2 regions of the Streptomyces sp. NPDC030809 genome follow, and region 1 is predicted to be linked to the other one. Evidence: riboswitches for the same ligand, from Rfam matches in the RefSeq annotation. Region 1 holds a riboswitch; the other holds the start of a gene.
What was found. Region 1 has a riboswitch for cyclic di-AMP ahead of ACZ407_RS27480 (LysM peptidoglycan-binding domain-containing protein). Riboswitches for the same ligand answer to the same signal wherever they lie in the genome.

Region 1 (4,583 bases):
CTTCGGCTCCATACCCGGCACCGGGGTCCGGGTCCGCCAGGGCGCCGAGGACCTGGCCCTGAGCGACCTGTCGGCCGTCGCGGATGCGACGGCCGCCGCGGTCGCCGAGTTCACCCGGGACGGCTCGGGGGGCTGGAACGCGGACCTGGTCCTGCGCGGATTCTCCGTGGGTCCCGAGGAGTTCACCCGGGTCATGGGCGCCCGCTGATCCGGTGAAAAGGTGTCATGTCCGGACTGTCCGGGCATTGGCGGAAGTTTGTCCTCCGGATCGCGGCTCTGCAAGGATCCGTTGCTCTGTTCCCCAGAGCAACGGAGGCCACCCTTGCGGTTCCGCCTGACACGCCGTATACCCACGCACGGCCGAGCCCGCCTGCTCGCCGTGGCCGCAGCCGCGGGCCTGGTGCTGGGCGGGGGCCTCGCCGCCCCCGCCACCGCCGCCGACCCGGCACCGGCCGGCTCCGCCCAGCCGCAGGCCACCACGGCCACCGCCACCGCCACGGCCGCCACCGCCTTCAGCGGCCCCGGAACCCCGGCCGGCAGCGCCGAGTTCGCCATGAAGTCCGGCGGGGACATCAGCGGCCGGGTGGCCGACCTGGACGCCGCCCTCCACAAGCAGGGCGTGCAGAACCTGCTCGACCAGGCCAACCGCACCGCGACCACCGGCACCGCCTGCGCCACCGACCCCTTCGGCTCCGGCGACCGCGGCACCCCCCTCGCCCCCGCACGCACGTACTGCTTCGACTCCTCGGACTCGCTGTCCACCGAGTGGATCCCGCAGGCCGTCACCGGAGCCTCCGACGCCCAGCAGGACGAACGGTGGGGCACCAAGCGCCCGGTGCTCGTGGGCTCGTACGACAGCGAGAACCCGGGCCGCGGGGACGCCGACGGCTGCACCACCGCCGAGCCCGACTCCTGCAACGAGAAGGGCGTACGGGTCACCTTCCTCGACCCGGACACCAACAAGTACCGCCACGTGCTGCTCGTGTGGCCGTACTACAACAGCTACGGCAACATCTCGTACGACGCCGTGCACGCGAGCGAGAACCCGCAGCAGAACGGCATCCACGCCGGCGGGATCGTCTGGTACGGGAACCGCCTGTACGTCGCCGACACCATGAACGGCATCCGGGTCTTCGACATGCGGTACATCATGGACCTCAACCCGGACCAGGACGCGAGCACCAACGACGCCACCGAGAACGGCCTGACCAGCAACGTCCAGGACGTCCGCAAGATCGGCCGGCAGAGCGGGGTCTACTACTCCTTCGGCTACCGCTACGTGATGCCGCAGGTGGCGAGCTGGACCTTCAGCGCCCCCCAGTACAACTCGGCGAAGCTCTCCACCTGTGAGGACCGCGGCGCCCCCAAGGCCTCGTACCTGTCGGTGGACCGCAGCACCAACCCGGACGAGCTGATCATGGGCGAGTACTGCCGGGCCACCACCGAACTCCCCTCCACCGGCCGCATCGGCGGGTTCAAGCTCGACGGCGACACCGGCGAGATCATGTCGACCAACGGGGTCACCCAGCTCGCCGACTGGGCGAACCACCTGCCCGTCGAGGGCGTCCAGGGCGCAGCCAAGTACCAGGGCACCGTCTACCTGAACCAGAGCCACCTGCACGCGAACGGCAGCCTCTACCGGGCCCGGTTCGATGCGGCCAAGGCGCTGACCGTCAGCGGGGCCGAGGTCCCGACCGCCGTCGGACCGGAGGACCTGTACGTGGAACACGGCGAGTCCACCGGCAGCCCGGCCCTGCTGTGGTCCGTCACCGAGCACCGCGCCAACACGGCCTCTTCCTCCTGCGCGGCGACCGACGTCTCGCCCTGCGGCCGCGTGCTCTACGCACACCGCATCGGCGACGTCCTCGCCCGTCCGTAGGGCGAGGACGGGCGGGGGCCGGCCGGTCAGTCCGTGAAGCTGCCGTGCCGGCCGGCCCCCGCCGCGAAGCGGGCGGCCCCCGCCCGGGTCTCCCCGGCGGACAGCGGCACCAGGCCGTGCCGGTACTCGTTGCGCAGGGCCGCCGCCCCGTCGAGGCCGTGCTGCTCGCGCACCGAGAGCCGGTCCTGCCGCAGGCACAGCTGAGGGAACCCCGCGATCTCGTGCGCCAGCCGCTCGGCGGCCGCCCGGGCCTGCCCCGGCGGCACGAGGCGGTTCACCAGCCCCATCCCGTACGCCTCCGGCGCGGGCACGGCGCGCCCGGTGAGGATCAGGTCCATCGCGCGGCTCTCGCCGATCAGCCGCGGCAGCCGTACGGTGCCCCCGTCGATCAGCGGCACGCCCCACCGCCGGCAGAAGACCCCGAGGACGGCGTCCTCCTCGGCCACCCGCAGGTCGCACCAGAGCGCCAGCTCCAGGCCGCCCGCCACGGCATGGCCGGAAATGGCGGCAATAGCGGGTTTGCCCAGTTCCATCCGGGTCGGGCCCATGGGGCCGTCCCCGTCCTCGGCCACCCGGTTGCCCCGCCCGCCGCCCATCGCCTTGAGGTCGGCGCCCGCGCAGAAGGTGCCGCCCTCGCCCCACAGCACGGCCACGGCCGCCTCCGGGTCGGCGTCGAAGGTGCGGAAGGCCGCCGCGAGCGCCGCCGCCGCCGGTCCGTCGACCGCGTTGCGCACCCCCGGCCGGTCCAGCACCACCGTGAAGACCGGCCCGTCCCGCTCGATCCGCACCCCGTCCGTGCCGTCCGCCCTGCCGCCCGCCGCGCCGTCCACCGTGCCGTCCACCGTGCCCACTCCGCGCCCCCTCGTCCGCCGCCGCCCCGGACCCCTCGCCCGGGCGGGCGGATCACAGCATGGCCCACCCCGGCCTACGCCGACAGGGGGCAATGTCCGAATTCGGCTTCTTCATGCCTCCATATCCACTCATGCCGTATTCGGCGCGGGGCCCGTGAGGTGGGTCACGCGGAATCCTCGTGCGAAGCCACGGGAGCCGGCCGCGGCCCTTGTGCCGCCCGGAAGTTGGGGACGCCCTCCGGCGGTGCGGAATGATCCTTTTCCGGTGGATCGGTCAATTTCATTTCCTCGTGCAATTCACGTCTTGTTCTGTGCGCCCTGCTTCCTTTAGCGTCACCGTCAATCCGAGCGGAACGCCGAATCCTGCCGCCGCCCGGACATCCATCCACCCACGCGCGACACGGCAGGAGCGGGGGAACCAGGCAGGCCGCCGGCCCGGACACGGGACGGCTCGGGGTGAAGCCGCACACGCCGTGCGGCCGGGCAGCTCCAGCCCGAACCCGACAGCTCACCTCGCAGGCGTCGGAGAGGACACCGCCATGCCCGCAAAGGGTAAGCACCGCCGCCCGAAGAACAACCCGCTCAGCCGCGGCTTCGTCGCCGCCGGCACGGGCGGCGCAGCCCTCGCCCTTCCGCTGATCGGTGCCAGCGTGGCCGACGCCGCGGCCCCGAATGCGGCGGCGCAGTCCGTGCATTCCATCACCACCGCAAAGTCCGCTCCGGCGGCAGCCCCGGGGAAGGCGCCCGCCAAGGGGCCGGCCACCTATTCCGTCAAGGCCGGCGACTCCCTTTCCGGGATCGCCCGTTCGCAGCACGTGACCGGCGGCTGGAAGAAGCTGTACCAGGACAACCGGAACGTCATCGGCGGGGACCCGGCGCTCATCCACCCCGGCCTCAAGCTCACCCTCGGCGCCCCCAACCCCGCCAAGGCCAAGCCGGCCAAGTCGGCGGCGGCGAAGGCGAAGAGCGCCGCCGACCGGGCCGCGGCCCCGGCCCGCGCCGACCGCTCGGCCCGGACCACCGCCGCCCCGAAGGCCGTGAGCTACCCGAACAACCTGGACGGCTGGATCCGCGAGTCGCTGGACATCATGGCCCGCCACGGCATCCCGGGCAGCTACCAGGGGATCTACCGCAACGTCATGCGCGAGTCCTCCGGCAACCCCCTCGCCATCAACAACTGGGACTCGAACGCGGCGGCCGGCATCCCCTCCAAGGGCCTGCTCCAGGTGATCGACCCCACCTTCCGCGCCTACCACGTGCCCGGCACCTCGACCGACTCCTACGACCCGGTCGCCAACATCACCGCGGCCTGCAACTACGCGGCCGCCCGCTACGGTTCGATCGACAACGTCTTCGGCGCCTACTGACCGGAGAGCCAGGCGAGGACCTGGCCGGCGTGCTCGTCGGGCGGGAAGACCGGGTGGAAGACGTGCTCGATCCTCCCGTCCCGCACGACGAGCGTCAGCCGCCTGAAGAGGGTCCGGCCCTCGAACTCGAAGGTGGGCAGGTCCAGCGCCCGCGCCAGGGCGAGGTCCGGATCGGACAGCAGCGGGTACGGCAGTCCCAGCCGCTCCACCACCTCCGCCTGGTACGGGGTGTCCTGGCCGGACAGCCCGTAGACCCGGGCCCCCGCCGCCAGCAGCTCCCGGTGGTGGTCCCGGAAGCCGCAGGCCTGCGCGGTGCAGCCGCGCGCCCCGGGGATCTCCTCCCAGCCGGCCGGCAGGTCGGCCTCCGGGCGCCCGGTCAGCGGGTAGACGTACAGGACGGTGCGGCCGGGGCCCAGCCGGTCCAGCCGTACCGTCCCGCCCGACGTGGCGGACAGGGCGAGCGGCGGCGCGGCCAGTCCCGGCAGG
Region 2 (4,583 bases), on a different contig from region 1:
ATGTCGTTCCCGCCCGCGCAGAAGGTGACGAGTTCGGGGGCGAGCTCCTTGGCCCGGGGCACCTGCTCGGCCACGATCTGGTCCAGCAGCCTGCCGCGCACCGCCAGGTTCGCGTAGCGGAAGTCGTGTTCCTCGCGCCGGTCGGCGAGCAGCACGGCGAGCCGGTCGGCCCAGCCCACGAAGGTGTCGTCCGGTCCGGGGTCGCCGACCCCTTCGGTGAAGCTGTCGCCGAGTGCCACGTACGAACCGATGGGGGTCACGGGCCCGGGCCCTGCTGAGAGAAATGTCGAATCGCCTGCCACGGGAGCACATCTTTCCCCGCGCGATGTGACCTACGCGACCGTAGGAAGGGGTTGACGCGGGGTGATCTATACCACCCGGTCAGTTTCGGCCATTCGGAACGAGTCAGGAATACCGCGGGAATACCGCACGAAGACAGCAGCCCCACCCGTCCCCGAGGCACCCCCGACGCAACCCGGAGGCACCCCCGACGGAGCCCCGACACACCCCCGGCGCGCCCGGCGCAGACCCGGCGCAGCCGCAACCCGGCCGGGGCCGGAATCCCCCTCGGATCCCGGCCCCGGCCGCCGACGCCCGCCGCGGACGGCGGACGGGGTCAGATGCTCACGCCCTGCGAACGCAGGTAGGCGAGCGGATCGACGTCCTGGCCGTAGGACGGCCCGGTGCGGATCTCGAAGTGCAGGTGCGGGCCGGTCGAGTTGCCGGTGGAGCCGGACAGTCCGATGGAGTCGCCCGCTCCGACGGTCTGCCCCGCGGAGACGTTGAGGGAGGACAGGTGGGCGTACTGCGAGTAGTGCCCGTCCGCGTGCCGGATGATCACCTCATTGCCGTACGCGCCCGCCCAGCCGGCGGAGACCACGGTGCCGGCGCCGACGGCGTGCACGGTGGTGCCGAGGCCCACGGAGAAGTCGACCCCGGTGTGGTACCCGCTGGACCACATGCTGCCGCCCAGGCGGTACGAGGTGGAGATCGAGGCGGTCACGGGGGCGACGAACCCGGCGGCGGAGGCCGAGGAGGCACCCGCCCCGGAGGAAGCGGCCGACGCGGCGGAAGAGGAAGAAGAAGCGGAAGCAGAAGAGGAGGCGGAGGAGGCAGAAGAAGCGGAGCCGGTCGCCGCGGACGCCGTCCGCTCGGCCCGCTTCACCGGCTGCCGCTTGGCGCGCGAGGCGTGCTGCTCGCCCTCGCCCCGGTGCTCGCCCTTGCCGCCGAGGGTCAGCTTCAGACCCGGGTGGATGAGGGAGGGGTCGGAGCCGACGGCCGTCCGGTTGTCCTCGTACAGCCGCTGCCAGCCGCCCTGCACGTGGTGCTCCGCGGCGATCTCGGAGAGGCAGTCCCCCGCGGCCACGGTGTACGTGGCCCGCGCCGCGGCCGGAGCGGCGGCCGGAGCGGCGACCCGAGCCGCGACCTGGGCCCCGGCCGGCACGACGGCGTTGGCAACGGCCGGTGCGGCAGCCGGCGCGGCCGCCTGCTCCGCGGCGTGGGCGCCGGTGGCCCCCATGAGAGGCAGCGCGAGGGCCGCGCCGCCCGTGCCGGCGGCGACGAAACCGCGGGTGATCGGGCTGGCCTTCGGGCGGCGGTGCTTACCCTTTCCGGGCATGGCGAATTCCTCTCCGGCGCCTGCGAGGTGAGCTGTCGGGTTCGGGCTGGAGATGCCCGGCCGTACGGATACGGCTTCACCCCTAGCTGCTCCGGGAGAAAGATCCGGAACGGCGGCCTACCTGGTTCCCCCGCTCCTGCCGCACGCAATTGGTCGGTTGCGGTATCCGGGCGGCGGCAGGATTCGGCTTTCCACCCGGCTCGGCGGTGAACGTAATCCAGCGCGGAGGGAGGGAACAAGTCATGAATTCCCCAAAGGAATGGGGAAGCTGAATGATCGCCGGAATTCCGGTCACTGTCCGTCTATTGCATCCGCGTAACAGCCCTCCCCACAACGGCTTTCGATGCACGGCCGCCGCCACGCACGGTCACCGTATGATCCTGCTCACGGGCCCGCCGCACACCGATCACACCCTCTGCACATCTCCCCCGCTATTACGGTAACTTGACGCCAAGTAGTGCAATTCGGACACACCCCCGAGCCGCCAGGAGTCCACGTGACCCAGCACATACCGAACGAGCCGATACTGGCCGGAGTCCGCAACTTCCGTGACGTAGGCGGCCTTCCGACCACGGACGGACGTCAGGTACGTACAGGGCATCTCTTCCGAAGCGGACATCTGGCGCATGCCACCGAAACGGACATCGAGTACCTCAACTCGCTCGGACTCCACACCGTCTTCGACTTCCGCAACGCGGGGGACCAGGCCCAGGAGGGTGCGGACGTCGCCCTCGACGGCGTGCGCAACGTCAACATCCCGCTGTCCGACCCGGCCTACGGGGGCAAGTTCTGGCAGATGGTCCGCGAGGGCGGCCTCGGGCACCTCCGCGAGGTCCTGGGCGAGGGCCGCGCGGAAGAGCGCATGCGCACGTCCTACGCGAAGCTGATCAGGGAGCGGACCGCGGAGCACAGCCGGGTGCTGCACGCGATCGCCGAGGACAGCGTGCCGGTCCTCATGCACTGCGCGGCGGGCAAGGACCGGGCGGGGCTTTCCGTCGCCGTGACCCTGCTCGCCCTGGGGGTCGAGCGCGAGGCCATCGTCACGGACTACCTGGAGTCGAACGCGCCGCACCACCGCTACCGCGTCCAGCGCAGCGAGCAGGCCGAGGGCGCCCGCTCCCCCGAGGTGATGGCCCTGCTGAGCCCCCTCTTCGAGGCGCGGACCGACTACCTGGACGCGGCCTTCGCGGCGATCGAGGAGACCTGGGGCGGGGTGGACCCGTACCTCGCGGAGGGCCTCGGACTCGGCCCGGCGACCCTGGAGCGCCTGCGCACCCGCCTCCTGGAGCCGTCCTCGCCTTCCGGCCCGCCCGCACCGGCCGCGTCATCCGCCCCGCCCGCACCGGCCGCGTCATCCGCACCGCCCGCACCGATCGCGTCGCCCGCCCCCTCCACCCCGGAAGCCTGAGAGCGGGCCCCCGCCCCCGGCCCGAGTGACCACTCGGCGCGCCGGGGGCCCGCCCCACGGCTCAGCGGTTCGCGACGGCCTGCTTGACCAGCGTCCGGCCGAACTCCCACATCAGCCCGCCGCCCGCATGGGCCTCGTCCATGACCTCCCGGAAGGCCGTGACGAACCGGTCCACGTCCTTCTCGTCCACGACCAGCGGCGGAATCAGCTTGATCACTTCCAGGTGGTCCCCGGACACCTGGGTGAGGATCCGGTGCTTCTGCAGCAGCGGGACGACGACCATCTGCGCGAAGAGCCCCTTGCGGGCCGCCTGCAGCATGGTCCACCGGCTGCGCAGGCCCAGCGACGAGGGCCGGCCGAACTCGATGCCGACCATCAGCCCGCGCCCGCGCACCGCGTGCAGCAGCTCGTACTCGTCCACCATCGCCGCCAGCCGGCCGCGCAGCAGGTCCCCGGTGGCCCGGGCCCGGGCCACGATGCCCTCGTCCTCCATCACCGCGAGCACGGCCAGCCCGGCGGCCATGGCCTGGGCGTTGGAGCCGAAGCTCGCGGAGTGCACGAGGACGCGGTCCATGGACGAGTAGACCTTCTTGAAGATCCAGTCCTTGCCGAGGGTCGCACCCACCGGCACGTACCCCCCGGAGAGCGCCTTCGCCACGCACACGAGGTCCGGCTCCACCCCCTCCTCGTGCTGGTACGCGTAGAAGTCCCCGGTGCGGCCGAGCCCGGTCTGCACCTCGTCCGCGATGAGCAGCGCCTTGTGCCGGTGCAGCAGCTCCTGGGCGGCGCGCAGGAACCCGGGCGGGGCCTCGTGCACGCCCTTGCCCTGGATCGGTTCGACCACGAAGGCCGCCACGTCCCCGCGGCGCAGCTCGCGCTCCAGCGCTCCGAGGTCGCCGAGCGGGATCTGCGTGTCGGGGAGGAGGGGGGCGAAGCCCTCCCGGAAGCCGTTCTCCCCGTTGACCGACAGGGAGCCGGTGGTCAGGCCGTGGAAGGCGTGGGCGCAGTACAGGATCCTGGTGCGGCCGGTGGCGTAGCGGGCGAACTTCAGGGCGGTCTCGACGGCTTCGGTGCCGCTGTTGCCGAAGAACACCCGGTCCAGGTGCGGGCTGTGGGCGAGCAGCCGTTCGGCGAGCAGGCCGGGCAGGGGCTGGCAGTCGAAACGGGTCAGGTCGGCCAGCGAGGCGTCGAGCACGTCGTGCAGGGCCTTGCGGACCACCGGGTGGTGGCGGCCCAGCCCCATCACCCCGAAGCCGGCGAGCATGTCGAGGTAGTCGTTGCCCTCGGCGTCCCAGAAGTGGGCGCCTTCGGCCCGTACGTAGACCTTGTCGAAGCCGATGGTGTGCAGCATGCGCGGCAGCTGGTGGTTGAGGTGGCGGGCGTGCAGCTCGTACCGTTCGGCCCCGCGCTCGGCCAGCAGCCTCCCGAGGTCGAACCCGCCCGGCCGCTCCGCCCGCCCGGCCCCCTGCCCTCCCTCCTTCCCGCCGGCGCGCCCGGCACGGTCCGCGTGTTCCACGCGCTCCGCGTGCTCGGCGGGCGCCGCGTGTTCCACGCGCT

Region 2: it holds a riboswitch for cyclic di-AMP, as region 1 does, so the genes downstream of both, ACZ407_RS16595 (M23 family metallopeptidase) here and ACZ407_RS27480 (LysM peptidoglycan-binding domain-containing protein) in region 1, are expected to answer to the same signal.

Annotation. Positions count from the first base shown of each region.
Region 1 is NZ_JBVIDV010000023.1:116,681-121,263, forward strand. It holds gene ACZ407_RS27465 (TerD family protein) at 1-208, shown strand, start outside; gene ACZ407_RS27470 (hypothetical protein) at 380-1,879, shown strand; gene ACZ407_RS27475 (crotonase/enoyl-CoA hydratase family protein) at 1,906-2,721, opposite strand; cyclic di-AMP (ydaO/yuaA leader) riboswitch at 3,107-3,267, shown strand; gene ACZ407_RS27480 (LysM peptidoglycan-binding domain-containing protein) at 3,270-4,097, shown strand; gene ACZ407_RS27485 (redoxin domain-containing protein) at 4,091-4,583, opposite strand, start outside.
Region 2 is NZ_JBVIDV010000011.1:54,828-59,410, reverse strand. It holds gene ACZ407_RS16600 (SGNH/GDSL hydrolase family protein) at 1-302, opposite strand, end outside; gene ACZ407_RS16595 (M23 family metallopeptidase) at 617-1,618, opposite strand; cyclic di-AMP (ydaO/yuaA leader) riboswitch at 1,621-1,784, opposite strand; partial or broken gene ACZ407_RS16590 (tyrosine-protein phosphatase) at 2,115-2,906, shown strand; gene ACZ407_RS16585 (aspartate aminotransferase family protein) at 3,088-4,583, opposite strand, start outside.